3 regions of the Pseudoalteromonas sp. MMG024 genome follow, and region 2 is predicted to be linked to each of the others. Evidence: predicted binding sites of a transcription regulator. Region 2 holds the regulator's gene; each other region holds the start of a gene.
What was found. Region 2 encodes sigma-54, which starts transcription at its own class of promoters, with help from an activator protein. Its sites were predicted from a motif close to GTTGGCACGNNNNTNGNNT; they were not measured.

Region 1: the regulator sigma-54 is predicted to act here: its motif matches at 3,570-3,588, upstream of L1068_RS02545 (EF-hand domain-containing protein).
Region 3: the regulator sigma-54 is predicted to act here: its motif matches at 4,107-4,125, upstream of L1068_RS09325 (LPP20 family lipoprotein).

What each region holds. Positions count from the first base shown of each region.
Region 1 is NZ_JAKFZO010000002.1:165,290-170,579, reverse strand. It holds gene L1068_RS02565 (DoxX-like family protein) at 1-105, shown strand, start outside; gene L1068_RS02560 (sigma-54 dependent transcriptional regulator) at 132-1,466, opposite strand; gene L1068_RS02555 (hypothetical protein) at 1,476-2,045, opposite strand; gene L1068_RS02550 (ATP-binding protein) at 1,991-3,343, opposite strand; gene L1068_RS02545 (EF-hand domain-containing protein) at 3,693-3,914, shown strand; gene L1068_RS02540 (calmodulin) at 4,001-4,216, shown strand; gene L1068_RS02535 (EF-hand domain-containing protein) at 4,327-4,551, shown strand; gene ybaK (Cys-tRNA(Pro) deacylase) at 4,703-5,173, shown strand; gene phnW (2-aminoethylphosphonate--pyruvate transaminase) at 5,282-5,290, shown strand, end outside.
Region 2 is NZ_JAKFZO010000005.1:158,162-163,451, reverse strand. It holds gene lptA (lipopolysaccharide transport periplasmic protein LptA) at 1-241, shown strand, start outside; gene lptB (LPS export ABC transporter ATP-binding protein) at 238-963, shown strand; gene L1068_RS06560 (RNA polymerase factor sigma-54) at 1,042-2,538, shown strand; gene hpf (ribosome hibernation promoting factor) at 2,561-2,848, shown strand; gene ptsN (PTS IIA-like nitrogen regulatory protein PtsN) at 2,850-3,305, shown strand; gene rapZ (RNase adapter RapZ) at 3,321-4,169, shown strand; gene L1068_RS06540 (HPr family phosphocarrier protein) at 4,185-4,457, shown strand; gene mgtE (magnesium transporter) at 4,581-5,290, shown strand, end outside.
Region 3 is NZ_JAKFZO010000008.1:75,673-80,962, forward strand. It holds gene galU (UTP--glucose-1-phosphate uridylyltransferase GalU) at 1-628, shown strand, start outside; gene L1068_RS09300 (FlgO family outer membrane protein) at 718-1,317, shown strand; gene L1068_RS09305 (FlgO family outer membrane protein) at 1,317-1,970, shown strand; gene L1068_RS09310 (FlgO family outer membrane protein) at 1,981-2,541, shown strand; tRNA gene L1068_RS09315 (tRNA-Arg) at 2,622-2,698, shown strand; gene L1068_RS09320 (flagellar assembly protein T N-terminal domain-containing protein) at 2,900-4,048, opposite strand; gene L1068_RS09325 (LPP20 family lipoprotein) at 4,160-4,627, shown strand; gene L1068_RS09330 (flagellar protein FlgN) at 4,656-5,069, opposite strand; gene flgM (flagellar biosynthesis anti-sigma factor FlgM) at 5,073-5,290, opposite strand, start outside.

The sequences.
Region 1 (5,290 bases), on a different contig from region 2:
GAAGCATTTAATCCAGTTACAACGAATATTGCGATAATTGGTTTAAGCCTCATTTTACTTGCAGACTTAAACCAATCCAAAAACGGTGATAACGCCCAAGTGTAACGGAACACTATTACGTAATTGTATGATCACTCATTATTAATTTCGTGTTTTTTCATTAATTTGTAAAAGTCGGAACGGTTTCGTTGTGCCAGTTTTGCAGCTTCAGACACATTGCCACCAGACAGTGCTAACACCTTTTGAATATAGTCATATTCAAACTGACGTTTGGCTTCATTTAAACCAACAAAGGCGTTATGCGTTTCATCTGAATCAGGCAATGCGTTTGCAACAACATCTTCGGTAATAATATTTCCAGCACTAATGGCAATACAGTGTTCAACGATATTGTGTAGTTGACGCACGTTACCCGGCCAATCGTAACTTAGCATGCGCGTGATACTTTGTGGATTAAATTGTTTGGCGTCGTCGGTGAGTTTGGCTAAAAATCGCGTGGCGAGTAGGGGGATATCATCTAAGCGTTCTTTTAAGCTCGGTAAAGTAATTGAAACCACATTTAAACGATAATACAAGTCTTCACGGAATTGATTATCTTTGACCGCTTGCACGATATTTTTATGGCTTGCTGAGACTACACGAATATCGACTTCTTGTTCAACTTGGCTACCAACTGGACGAACTTTTTTCTCTTGTAACACCCGTAATAATTTGACTTGCAAATCAAGCGGCATATCGCCAATTTCATCTAAAAATAAGGTACCGCCATTGGCCGCTTGCACTAGGCCTTCTTTATCGCTTACTGCGCCTGTGAAGGCTCCTTTTTTATGACCAAATAACTCTGATTCAAGCAAGTGACCTGGCATTGCACCACAGTTAATAGCAATAAAAGGGCCGTTGGCTTGATTACTGGCTAAGTGAATGGCTTTTGCTGCGACTTCTTTACCGCTACCGCTTTGACCTTGAATAAGGATATTGACCTTACTGTTTGCCAGCGCTTTTATTTGCTGCACTAATTGGTGCATTTTTTCACTTTGGTAAATGAGGCCATGAAAGTTATCTGGCTCAACACTGCTGTTTTGGCTTACTTTACCGGCAAGCGTTTTTTCTATCACATCAAGCATTTGCTGGCTATCGATAGGTTTTGTTAAAAAGCTAACAAACCCTTGGTGCATGGCATCTACCGCATCGGGAATAGAACCATGTGCTGTCATCATAATTACCGGCATGCCAGTGTAAAATTTTTTGATTTCTTGATTAAGAGCAAAGCCATCCATATTCGCCATTTTAAAATCGGTGATCACTAAATCAATGGCGGTTTGCTTTAACAGGGCAAGTGCTTGATTACCATTTTCAGCCACAGTGACATTATATCCGTTGCCTTCAAGGCGAATCGCAAGCAGTTCTGCAAGCGCAGTGTCATCGTCAACCAATAATAAATTGGCAGCGCTAGCCAAATGTTTCATAGGTGTCCTTTATTGTGTTCTGTTTTCTGAAAGAGAGGTTTCAAGGCGTTGCTTTTCAATGTCGACTAGCTTTTGTTTAAGTTCAATTAATTGCCTTTGCAGCTCGAGTAATTGTTGCTCGTGTTTTTGAGCTTTTGAATCTGAATAAAAGTTAGTGATCTTTTGTTTTCGTAAGTTTTCCGTATGCCAAGTTAACGAATCAAACCAAACCACGTAATCATTTGGCCATAACGCGTTGGCTTTAATGTCCTCAATTAGTTTTAACTGTTTGTTGGTAGAGGTTGTTGTACAGTATTCACTAATAAATGTTTGTAACGCCTCGTTTTCAAGAGTTTGGCGTGTTGGCGCTTGAGTACAATTTGCAAGTAAGGCGCTTATAACTGTGGTAATTGGTTGATGCGTTTGTTCTGCTGCCTTATTTGTTGTCGGCTGAGTGTGTTCGCTGTTATTTTGCACAGGTGGTGTACTTGTACATGCGACAATAAACAGTGCTGCACTTAACTGTGTAATTAGTTTAAATATCTTCATTGGCTTGGGAATGTAATTAGTATGTTTGTACCTGAGTCTGTTTCTTGCCATGTGATATCGCCTTTTAATTGATTGACGCATTCTGACACAATGGCAAGCCCTAACCCAGAACCTTGCTTGTTTTTATTGTGTTCGCTTTGGTAAAAAGGCTGAAAAAGTAAGTGTGCTTCTTCTTGATTAATGCCTGGTCCGTCGTCCGCCACGTTGAGTTCAATGGTATTATGATTTTGTCTAATGTAAATATCTACTGTGCTCGTCGCATGATTTAGCGCATTGCTGACTAGTTGCGTAAGGATCAATTTACACGGTAAGTGAGGTACCTTATTTGTAGCGCTAATGTGCCAACATATAGCGATGTCTTTATTCGCAATAGTATCACTTAAGTGACGGTTAATTTCTTCTTCTAGTGTGTTGAAAGAGGTAACCTGTTGTAGTCCGTCAGGGTGGCTTGCTGCACTGTAATTAAGTAAATCATTAATCATGCGCGCAAGCTTCTCTACCGATTGCTGCATTATGGTTAAAATTCTACCTTGTTTATCACTTACCTCACCAAGTAACCCGCTGTTTAATAAGCTACTGCCTTCATTAATTGAGGCTAGCGGTGTTTTCAGTTCGTGGGTGACATGACGCAAAAAGGTTTCCTTTTGTTGTTGCACGCGTTTTAGTGCCAAGCGAAGCCAGTCTAGTCGCCTGCCAAGTTGTTGCAGCTCATGGCTACCTGATAATTTTATCGGTTGATCTAACTGCCCTTTACCTACATCTGATAACACGGTTTCAACCTGATTGAGTTGACGACAAATGCGAAAGATTAAAAACGAACTAATAATCACTAATATCGGCAGTAACACAATAAGGCCAACAACAAACTCGGTTTGTAACGACTTAAACTGTTCATTTTTATTTGCGAGACGGGTATCTAGTGTGTCATCAAAGTTGGCATCAAGTTGTTTAAGTTGCGCCACCAGTTGAGCAAATTCGTCAGCGCTTTTGGGGTCCAATAATGTCGCTTGTTGCAATTTAGCAACAAAATCACTTTTCGCGAGTTTTAATTTTAGTAATTCGATGCGATTTTGCGTGGTTTGCCATTTTTGTTCGATACTAATTTGTAATTGTTCACTCTTTAAAAGTTGGTTGTTCTTGAGCGCCTTTTCAATGCCATTTACGTCTGCTTTTATATAATTGTATTCGAGTATAAGTTCTTGATTTTCATCATAAATACTAAGTGTTTCTTGCTGGTGTTTCGAGATGCTGGTGGCATACCACAGTGTAAGCAATACGATTGGAAGCACGCCCACTAACATAGCGACTAGCGCTTGTTTTTGTAACGACTGAGAAAAAAATTGTTTCACTAAAAAAACCTTTGCAAATACAGGCTGAACCGAACAGCTTTCGCTCGATTAAAAGTAGAAATTAAATTAGTTGTTGCTAAATTGCGACAATGTAACTATTTGTTTTATATAGATAAAAATATATCGACTGTTCTGCTGTTGCAATTTAGCAACAAATAAACAGCTGGTTTTCGAACGAAATGCCTCAAAAATATTCTATCTATTTGTTTTATATGCTTTTTTAAAAGTTGGCATCATGTTTGTAATAGTCTTAGCGACAATGCGAAAGCATAAAACGAGACTAGCTTAACAAATGTATTTTGCGTTAAGCAAAAATTTAACGGACATCCAAATATAGGGAGAAATACCCATGAAGATTAGAGCAATTGCATATTTAACAGCAGTACTTGGTGTAGCAGCATTTAATACACAAGCAAACACATTATTTGATGAGCTTGACCTTAACAAAGATGGCTTCATTTCTGAAGTAGAAGCGGGAGCAAACAGCAAAGTAGCTGAAGTGTTTCAAGAGTTAGACACAAACGAAGATGCGCAAATCAGCAAAGACGAATTTGCAGCATTTGAAGGCTAACAAACGCCTTACCACTTAATAATAGGGAAGTGCGCTACTTTCCAATCAGTTTAGATATTCAAAGTTAAAATGAAAGGAAGTTCCAAATGAAAAAATTAGTAATGTCAGTATTTGTTATCGCAAGTTCATTCTCAGCAGTTGCAGCAGACGATTTCGCAACATTTGATACAGACGGTAACGGCTCTATCAGCAAAGACGAAGCAATGCAAAACGTATCGCTAGTTCACCAATTTGCTGACTTAGATGTAGACAACAGTGGCGAGTTAAGCAAAGAGGAATTTTCGAAGTTTAAAGCGTCATAAGTTTAAAGCTTCTTAAATATCCCGTTTTACAGTTGGGCTCACTTAACTCCTTGTCAATCAGTATGCCGAGTGAGTCCAACTTTTTTTATTAAATCAAGTAGTGAAGTGAAATGAAAAAAGCCTTAGTTATCGCAATCTCAATGTATGTAATGTTATTTGCCACCGTAAAAGCTGTTGCAGATGAAGAGTTTGCTTTGTTCGATTCTGACAACAGCGGCACCATCAGCGTAGACGAGGCGAAACGCAATCACGCACTACTTGAACAATTTACACATTTAGACCGTGATAGTAATGGCGAATTAAGTCCACAAGAATTCGCTAGATTCACTGGATAACCCCGTATCAACCCTCCCTAGTGCGACCTGAACTATTTTTTGTTGGACATGAATACTTTTACGGTCGCACTATTTTCGTGTTAAAAGGGCTTTTGCTTTTGAATTGGCTTATGTAAGCTGCTTATAACATCTTAGTTTTATGAGCAAAATCATGACGCCAGCGATTAAAACAGCAGAAAAAGCGAAAATAGATTTCTCCGTACACCAGTATGAACACGACAGCAGTTTTGCGTCTTTCGGGTTAGAAGCCAGTGAAAAGCTTGGCGTATCTGCGGCCACTGTGTTTAAAACGCTAGTAGCGAGCTTAGATAATGGCGAGCTGGTTGTAGCGATTATTCCTGTCGATCAAAAATTAAACCTAAAAGCTGTGGCCAAGGCGAGTAAAGCAAAAAAAGCAAAAATGGCAGATCCGCTCGATGTTGAACGCTTAACCGGTTATGTACTTGGCGGCGTAAGCCCACTTGGACAAAAGAAACGTCTTAAAACCTTGCTTGATGACTCAGCTAAAGCACAATCTACTATTTATGTGAGCGCCGGTCGTCGCGGTTTGGAGATTGAACTTCAACCAAGTGATCTTTTATCACTTACTAATGGGCAGTTTGTAGCACTAAAAGCCGAATAACTCCTATCTAAGGTTTACCCCGAACCGTTATTTGTCATTGAAGTTTCATAATTCGAGGTCATTTTTATGCTTAAATGATCTGGACTATACCAGATTGGAAAAGATGAAATGAATGAA
Region 2 (5,290 bases):
TGCTGAACAAGAAGATGGGTCAACCATTGTCGCAAGTGCTAAAAAAGTCACTTACGATGTGGCTAAATCATTATTTACAATGTCTGGTGGCGCTAAATTTCAACAAAATGGCGACATGATGTCAGCAGATACCATCATCTATGATCGCGCAGCTGAAACAGTGACGTCTAAAAAAGCTGAAAACTCAACTAACCAAGTAAAAACCATCATCAATACGCAAAATGAACAAGGCGGACAATGAGCACATTAATTGCCGAAAAGCTGGCTAAAAGTTACAAATCACGCCAAGTGGTAAAAAATGTTGGTTTAGAAGTGAAAGCTGGCAGCATTGTTGGTTTGCTTGGCCCTAACGGTGCCGGTAAAACTACGACCTTTTACATGATTGTTGGTTTAGTACCGAGCGACAATGGCGTTATTCGCATTGATGATAATGACATTACATTGCAACCAATGCATAGTCGCGCCCGTTTAGGTATAGGCTATTTACCGCAAGAATCGTCGATTTTTAGAAAGCTTACTGTGTATCAAAACATCATGGCGATTCTAGAAACACGCAAAGAACTTAATCGTGTGCAACGCGAAGAAGCGCTCGATGATTTATTAGAAGAATTTAACATTGGCCATATCCGAGATTCACAGGGTATGGCATTGTCGGGCGGTGAACGTCGTCGTGTGGAAATTGCGCGCGCATTAGCCGCAAACCCCAAATTTATCCTGTTAGATGAACCTTTTGCTGGTGTTGATCCTATTTCAGTGATAGATATAAAGAAAATAATTGAGCATTTGAAAAATCGCGGCATTGGCGTGTTAATAACAGACCACAACGTGCGTGAAACCTTAGATGTATGTGAAAAAGCCTACATTGTTTCTCACGGCGAATTAATCGCATCTGGCACGGCTGAAGACGTTTTAAACAACCAAAAAGTACGCGATGTATACCTAGGTGAACAATTCAGACTATAGTAATAGTTATAGGCCTTAACTTTGGAATTGAATTGTTAACTAGCGGCTTGAAATCGAAAGAAGGATTAGAATAACTACATGAAGCAATCTTTACAGCTTCGCCTTGGGCAGCAACTAACAATGACTCCACAATTGCAACAGGCTATTCGCTTGTTGCAGCTGAGTACGTTAGATTTGCAGCAAGAAATTCAAGAAGCGCTTGATGCCAATCCTTTACTTGAAGAAGACATTGACTACAGTGACGATAAACAAAACAACGAAAACACTGAGTCAAACAAAGACGAATCATTAAACGGCGATGATATTGAAGCAGCGCCAAGCCAAAGTGAAATTGAATCAAGCGACGCACTTAGCAACGAGAATATTTCTGAAGATTTAGCTATGGATGTGTCGTGGGATGATTATATCAGCGCCGCACCTGTTTCTGTCAGTAACGCCCCAGCTCCTGACAACGATACTGTATATCAAGGCTCTACCAGCGAATCATTGCAAGATTACTTGATGTGGCAATTACGCTTAACGCCGTTCAGCGACACCGACGAGATGATCGCAACCACAATTGTTGAAGCGGTAGACGATTCGGGTTATTTAACACAAAGTAGCGAAGAAATTTTAGAAGCGGTACAGCAATCTGACGACCAAGAACAAATTGAACTAGACGAAGTTGAAGCGGTACTTAAACGCGTTCAACTCTTTGATCCTGTTGGTATTGCTGCGCGTTCGTTACAAGAATGTTTATTGATCCAGCTCAATCAGTACGACAAAAATACCCCTTGGCTAAACGAAACAAAGAGCGTAATCTCAAACCATATGGAACTTTTAGGGTTACGTGATTATCGTACAATAATGAAGAAGGCTAAACTCAAGGAGCCTGAGTTAAAAGAAGTCTTAACATTAATACATAGCCTTAATCCAAAGCCAGCTGAAAGCATCATAAAAGAAGAACCTGAATACGTGGTTCCCGATGTTTCAGTAAAGAAAATTAAAGGACGCTGGCGCGTTGATTTAAACAACGATAGCATGCCAAAGATCCGCGTGAATGAACAATACGCTGCGCTTACTCGCTCGATGAAATCAAGCACTGACAGCCAGTTTATTCGCAACCATTTGCAAGAAGCAAAATGGTTTATTAAAAGCTTAGAAAGTCGCAATGATACTTTATTAAAAGTAGCCAATTGCATTGTTGAACAACAACAGGCATTCTTTGAATATGGTGACGAAGCAATGAAACCTATGGTTTTAAACGACGTTGCCGAAATGGTCGAGATGCATGAGTCGACTATCTCGCGTGTAACAACGCAAAAATACATGCATACACCACGTGGCATTTATGAGCTTAAATACTTTTTTTCAAGCCACGTTAGCACGGAAAATGGGGGTGAGTGTTCATCCACCGCGATTCGAGCACTGATCAAAAAGCTAGTTGCGGCGGAAAATCCTGCTAAACCATTAAGTGATAGCAAGATTACCGACTTACTAGCAGAACAAGGAATTAAAGTGGCGCGACGCACTATCGCAAAATACCGTGAGTCGCTATCCATACCACCGTCTAATCAGCGCAAGAGCCTGATCTAGACCAAATAGAAGGAAAATGCTTATGCAATTAAACTTAACAGGTCGTCACGTAGAAATTACTGATTCTTTAAGAGACTATGTCACTAACAAATTTGCAAAACTAGAGAGGCATTTTGATCATATAAATAACGTGCACGTTATTCTAGATATTGAAAAACTATCACAAAAAGCAGAAGCTACTATGCATGTTAACGGTGGCGAATTGTTTGCCTCTACCGAGCATCAAGATATGTATGCAGCAATCGATGGCCTGGTCGACAAACTAGACCGCCAAGTAATTAAGCACAAAGAGAAACTTTCTCGCCACTAAAATGAAATTAACCGATATTATTGCTGAGGACTGCGCTAAAACCGCGGTCCTTTTTAATAGCAAAAAAAGACTGTTTGAATTTATTAGCGACCTTGCCCATCAGCAAGCCCCTGATATTACTTCTCAAGAGTTTCTTGAAGCCTTACTGCAACGCGAAAAGCTAGGTAGCACGGGTATTGGTAAAGGCCTCGCCATTCCTCATGGCCGCATTGATGGCCTACAAAATACCATTGGCTTTTTAATTGTAAATCAGTCACCTATTCCGTTTGATGCCATTGACGATAAAGACGTTGATATTTTTATCGTACTGCTCATACCAGAACAAAAGTGCCAGCAACATTTGCAGACTTTAGCCACCATCGCTGATAAACTAAAAGATAAGCAGTTTTGCCGTCAACTACGTCACGCTGAAAATAATCATCAGCTATATCAAATCATTAGTAGTGAGGCGAGTTAACTAAGGGAGATGTAAGTGCAACTTATTTTAGTCAGTGGTCGTTCTGGTTCAGGAAAAACAGTCGCACTCAGAGTATTGGAAGATCTCGGGTATTATGTTGTCGACAATATTCCTGTCAATTTATTGCCTTCGTTGATCCGCTCAGTTTCAGATAAATACGATAAAATTGCAGTGAGTGTTGATGCTCGCAATATGACTAAAGAGCCAGAGGAGATAGAAGAAGTACTCGACTATTTACCTGGTTTTGCAACGCCGACCTTATTTTACCTTGATAGTGATGATAGCACGCTAATTAAGCGCTTTTCAGAAACGCGCCGCTTGCATCCGTTATCACTGAATAATATCTCCCTTGAAGAAGCTATTGAAGCCGAGAAAAAACTGCTCGACCCTATCGCCTCGCAAGCAGATATTTTTATCGATACAACAGGCTTAAGTGTTCACCAACTTGCCGATAGCATACGAGAGAAAGTACTCGGTAAAAAATCAAATCAGTTAATTATCACGTTTGAGTCATTCGGTTATAAGCACGGTATTCCAAAACATGCTGACTATGTTTTTGACGCCCGCTTTTTACCTAACCCGCATTGGGAGCCAGCACTTAAGCCGTTAACAGGATTAGACCAACCGGTGATCGACTTCCTTTCTAGCCAGCCTGTGGTTCATAAATTTGCATGGCAAGTGCAAACCTTTATTGAAACTTGGTTACCGCATTTAGAGCGTAATAACCGTAGCTATTTAACCGTTGCAATTGGCTGTACTGGCGGCCAGCATCGTTCAGTTTATTTAGCGCAAACACTGGCTGATAGCTTCGCCAAACACCATAAAAACGTAAAAGCCCACCATCGTGAGCAAGTAAACAGATAAGCATAAGCGACTATTATGTCAGTTGAAAAACGATTTTTAATCGAAAACAAGTTAGGGCTACATGCTCGCGCTGCAACCCAACTAGCAAAGCTCGCAATGGCATTTGATGCGAAAATTAGTTTATCCCAAGGCGGTAAAACGGCTGAAGCTGATAGTGTATTGGGTTTAATGCTGTTAGAAAGCTCGCAAGGTAAAGAGGTATTAGTGCGTTGTGAGGGTCCTGACCAAGATCAAGCGTTACTTGCCATAGGCGATTTAATTCAAGCTAAGTTTAACGAAGACGAATAAACAGCTAACTTAGTTAAAACATTTTTCTGCAATAATGCTACAATAAGTTAGACGTAAGTTAACTCTAATAAATCAAAGAGTTGCAATCATTCACTCCAACCTTCAATAAATAATAGGGTGAACATGCCAGAAGCACTAGAACAAGACTACTCACAAACACAACTACATGAGGTTACAAAAGCCCTAAGTAGCGGCATGTTTGTGCATGTTCGACGCATGCTAGCGCATATGCCACCGTGTGATATTGCTTTATTGTTGGAGTCTTCACCGCATAAAAGCCGTACTGTTTTATGGCAATTGGTTGACCCTGATCTGCAAGGTGAAACCTTAGAAGAACTTTCTGAAGATGTGCGTAACGGCATTATCGCGCAAATGGATCCTGCGCTAATTGCCGCTGCAACGGAAGAAATGGATGATGATGACCTTGCAGAGGTGTTACGTAGCTTACCCGATACCGTATACCAAGAAGTATTGGGCTCAATGGATAAAACAGATCAAGAACGCGCGACATTTGTTTTATCTTACGAGGAAGAAACCGCAGGTGCTCTAATGAGTACCGATACCATCACGATTCGCCCTGATGTCACGCTTGACGTAGTTTTGCGTTATTTACGCTTAAAAGGCGAATTGCCTGAAGGTACCGATGAGCTTTATGTTGTCGATAAAGAAAACAAATTTTTAGGCGATATTCAGCTTGCAACATTATTGACAAAAAGTCCGTTACTCACTGTACGTGAAGTTATGGATAATGAATCTGAAGCTATCCCTGTCAGTATGGGTGAGTCAGAAGTTGCTCAATTATTCGAACGTCATAACTGGATTTCAGCCCCGGT
Region 3 (5,290 bases), on a different contig from region 2:
AGAAGTTCAGGCTATTTGCCCAAAAGACGTGACGATTATTCACGTGCGTCAAGGTGAAGCAAAAGGGTTAGGCCACGCTGTTGAGTGTGCCAGACCAATCGTTGGCGATGCGCCATTTGCCGTGGTGTTACCTGATGTAATTTTAGATAACGTGAGCTGCGATTTAAATAAAGATAACCTTGCCGACATGATTACGCGTTTTAATGAAACTGGCCACAGCCAAATTATGGTTGAAAAGGTTGCTGATGAAGACGTGGATAAGTTTGGTATTGTGAATATTAACGGCAATGAACTGCTACCTGGTGGCAGCACCGCAATCAAAAATATTGTTGAAAAACCCAAACGCGATGAAGCGCCTTCTAATCTTGCAGTGGTAGGGCGTTACGTTCTAGATAAATCCATTTGGCCGCTACTTAAGAAAACACCGTTAGGCGCGGGAAATGAGATTCAACTTACCGATGCCATTGCAATGCAAATGAAAGAGCAGCAAGTCGATGCCTACTACATGAAAGGTAAAAGCCACGACTGCGGCTCAAAGATTGGCTATATGAAAGCCAATATTGAATATGCACTGCGTCGTGATGACCTTAAAGATGAGTTAAAGGCGCACATTCAATCATTACTGTAGTATTTTAAATACTTTTTGAGAATGCCACTTCAAAGTGGCATTTTTTTTGCTTTATTTTTGTGATGTCAATGTGTTTGAAGGTGTCACAAATGAAACAAATTTTTTGCATTGGTTTTACTAGCCTTATACTGTTGGGTTGCTCAAGTGAGCCTGTAATCACAGAGCCAATTGAAGCTAAAGTATTTAATCAAACCAATGTATCTGAACGAAATGTGCATAGCTTTGCAAAGCAGCTTGCCGTAACTATGTTTGATACCATGCCTAAGTTAAATGCAGACAATCGTATTGCAGTGGGGACCTTCTTGCCAGAGCAAGATCTTAAAGACAAACAAGACCCGCAATTGTTGACTCTTGGCAATCAAGTTCAAGCAAGTCTTCAGACACTTTTTACGCAAGTTGGTGCAAGCGTTATAGAATTTAAAACTTCAGAATACATCACAATTGTCGATACCCAAGACATTATGCTGACACGCGACAAATCACAGTTGTCTGACAACTTGGCTGTTGATTATTTTTTAACAGGTACAATCAGCAAGATTGAAACGGGCTTTTTAGTGAGTGCAAGATTAATAGACTTATCTGATAAACGGGTTGTTTCGGCAGCAACCGAAATGTTCCCAGCTAACGTTAATTGGCAGCAAAGCAAGATATCGTTACGTGATGGAAAACTTTATAGGAGTACATACTAATGAAGGTTCGCATGGTTAAATCAATCGGAGTCGCTTCAATAGCTGCTGTTGTGGTTGGATGTACTACATTGGGCAACAATACAACGGTTGCAGCTAGTGACGAAACAACTGAGCAAGTAGATAGTCGTTTTCAAGCTTACAGTGCGGATTCGTTTATGGCGAATAAGGGGACGGTTAAAGAAATTAAAAATATTAACCATTATGTGCGAGGATTAATGCATCAACTTGCAGATAATGTTAAATACGTTAACCAAAGCACTCCAATTGCTGTGACTAGCTTTGTGCTGCTTGATAGTGATTTACAAAAAACTAATTTAGTTGGTAATCAGATTGCTGAAAGTTTTATTCATGAAATTCATAAGCTAGGTTTACCTGTTTTGGATTACAAGACCACTGATTTTTTCCGAGTGAGTACGGAAGGAGACTATATTTTTAGTCGGGACTACATGGAGTTGCGTTCGGATTTACCAATAGATTATGTGTTATCAGGTACCCTAACGAAGCATCAGAAGGGATATTTAGTCAATGCACGAATCATTGGCATAAAATCAAAAGCAGTCGTGGCGTCAGCGCAAGGGCTCGTGCCTGATTATGCGATAAAGTCACTGCAAAATACCAAAAACAACGATGGTATTCCGTTACGAAAAGGTTAGGGCAGCATTTATGAAACATTTAATCGCGGGAGTAGCAATACTTGCTTCTGGTTGTCAAACTACAGTGCAACAATCTCAAGAACAGAAGAAAGTGTATCCTGTTGCACAACATCAACCAGCGAATCGAATTGCACCAATTAATGACTATTTGCTTGATGAATATGCGGAACAAATCGCAATGAAATTGATGGCTAACCTTGATGCAGAGCCAGAACTGGTTCGCTTAGCCGTAACATCATTTGTCGATTTAGATGATAACCTACAGTATGCAAGTCGATTTGGAAATCAACTTGCTGAATCGATGCTGACAGAAGTTCAGGCATATGGTTTAAATGTAGTAGATCATAAAGTCATGCCAGTTGTTCGCATAGATGGTAATGGTGATTACACATATTCTCGTGATGTTAAGCAACTAAACTCTCAAGGTGTTATAAATGCCGTGTTAAGTGGTACGTTACTATATAAAAGTAACGGTGTGGTGATTAACTCTCGCATTACTAGCTTGAGTGACCAGCGTATAATAGCCAGCGCCAAATACACAATCCCATACAGTGTTGCATTTGATGAATAGCACGCAAAGGTAAACTGTTGTTTCCTATAAGTTGATTGCTTTCTCTTTTTACTCTTTGATAATCTTGAATAAATGATATTGTTCTCGTAGCTCAGTTGGATAGAGCATTCGCCTCCTAAGCGAAGGGTCGCAGGTTCGACTCCTGCCGGGAACGCCATTAACGCCTATTAAGTTTTAACTCGTCTTTTTTAATTGTTATTTGAACGATATCAAGCGGTTGTTTAAATCGAGCTATCTTTTATTGTTATGTAGCAGCGTGATTAACGTATTTCTTGAAGGTTACGTGTTTACTCCGAGTTATTTTACAATAGAACAGGTTATTAAAACTAAATGCTAAGCTTCTCTTGGTTCTAGCCCCTTAGAAGCTTGCCAATGTAACCAAATCGCCAATTTGTACGTTTGCGAGTAGTTTGTCGCCTATCACTTGAGCGATAGCAGTGTTTTGATTTACCTGAGAGACTCTCAACTGGTAATCAGTATTAATAATAAGCTGCTTTTGATTAAACCCTTTGCGCAGTGCAACTTGCAGCTTTTGTCCTTTCACTAGATTATTTTCAGCGCCAAGGCTAATGATCACGGTATCGTGATCGACGCTTAAAATACGTGCTTGCGCTGGAATACAAGCAAGGTAGCTTGCTAAATCTTGGCCAAGCTTTAAGTTGATATCTGATATCGCTTGCCCATAAGGCATGGTCCAAAACTTTTCACTGTTCACATCGATACGGGCTGTTTTTTTGGTTTGCCAGGTGGCAAATGTATCGTAGTGTGTTTGTTTCAGCAGTTCGCCGGTTAAGCCATTGTATAGCGCCGTATTTATCGAGAAAAAACGTTCATAAGCTTTATTTTGCCAAAATGCTAACGATGAACTCTGTTGCTCACCAAGCGATAGGTCTTCTATTTGCGATATCCAGACAAATTGACTGTTATTTTGGTCGGCAATTTGTTGAATAAGGACGCTTGAGTTGGCATCAAAATGCGCGGTAAACAGGTTTTTGGTATTAAGTTTACGATTTATATCGGCTTTTGTGTTGAATAAATGGGTAAACTGATACAAATGCTTTGCGAGCTTTTCGCTGTATGCTTTTGGTAATTCAAAAATTTGACCATAAGTTGCATGGCTCGGAGTTTTAAAACCGGTTCTTGTTAGAGCCACATTCTTTTTAATCGATGAATTTTGGCAAGTCTCGCTATTGTCTAAAATATCAAGCCTAAGTGTAATTGAGAGCGTGTTGTCTGATTGAATCTCATCAATTACTTCAATCTGATCGATTGCGCCATGGGAGTAAACTTGGGTGCTTGGTGTTTGCCAAATACCATTTACCACTTGCTGCAGACTAGTCACTTGCGCACCAGAAAAAAGTAGAGCTTGCTGAATAGCGTTTTCGGTTGCCATCATTCGAGCTTGTTCAGCATTACCATTGCGTATTTTGGCTTGGCCGGTTGATTCATACCAAATTGCATGAGACGAAAAGCTCACAATAAAAAGAAGTAATACTAGATGTCGCATAGCGCAGCTCTCAATTTAAACCTTAGTTTGTATATTCAATTTCTGTACCAAACTATACAGTGGCGCGAAAATTGCTAATTCAAATTTAATATGCATTTGTATGGTGGCAACATGTTGAAATCAATTTTCAAAACATCAACTCTGGTAACGAGCTTATATTTATTAGGTGGCTGTAGCCAACTGTTTGATAAACATATTGAATATGAATACCAAACACCAGATAACTACCCAGTGCTGTATGCGGTAGGGTATGCACCGATCAGTTTGCAACCGGGTACAACAACAGAGCAAAAATCGATTATGGCAATGAAGGCATCAAAGCTTGAGGCTTATCGTGAGCTTGCGGAACAAGTTTACGGACAAAAAGTTGACGCGCAAACGAGCGTTAAAGGCCTAATCGCTAGTAATGATACTTTGAAAGTACGTGTGCAAGGTGTTGTACGTGGTGCGAAAGTGACCAAAAGCTACGCTGTGGGTGATACGTATGCGACAGAAGTTGAGCTAGATATGAAATTGGTACATGACTTATACATTGGTCAAACAAAACCAAGAAACGTAAAAAAAGTAACCTACTACTAGCAGGTTACTTTTTTTTAGTAAATTCAGATTACGCTTTTAGCCCGCGAGCAATCGGGTTAGGTAGAGAGAAAGATTTGCCCGTTTTGTCGTATCCGGTATGACTTTTACCAAACAAGATATTTTTTAATTTTTGTGAAGCAATCTGGCTTTGATTTGCTGCTACTTGATTCACGTCATTCTGCTTTTTGCAGTCAACTAATACCTGATTAATTTGGTTGATTGTTGGCTGGTATTCAGCTTTATTAATACCGTCTTGATCAATTAATTTGGCAATGTGTTGGTCACGTTGCTGAATTGACTGCAACGATGTAACTTTGCTTTCAACAACAGATATCAACGATTCATGATCGCGCGCAACTATAGCTTCTAATTCCTGCTTTAGGATGTCAGCCATAGTATTCAACTCATCAAGTTGTTGCGCTAATATCTGTTCTAGATTCATAAACTATCGACCGAAAAGTTTAAATTCAAGTTTATTGATATTTTCAGCAAGTTTCTCTGCGTCAATTTTGTATTCGCCGTTAGCGATCGCTTTTTTCAGCTCGTTTACTTTTTTCTCATCAATACCTGATGATTGCTCCGCTTTTTCATTTAGCTTTTTAAGCTGTTGAGCTTGCGGTGTAATGCTCACTGAATCGCTAGTTGCTTTTGCCGTAGCAGTAT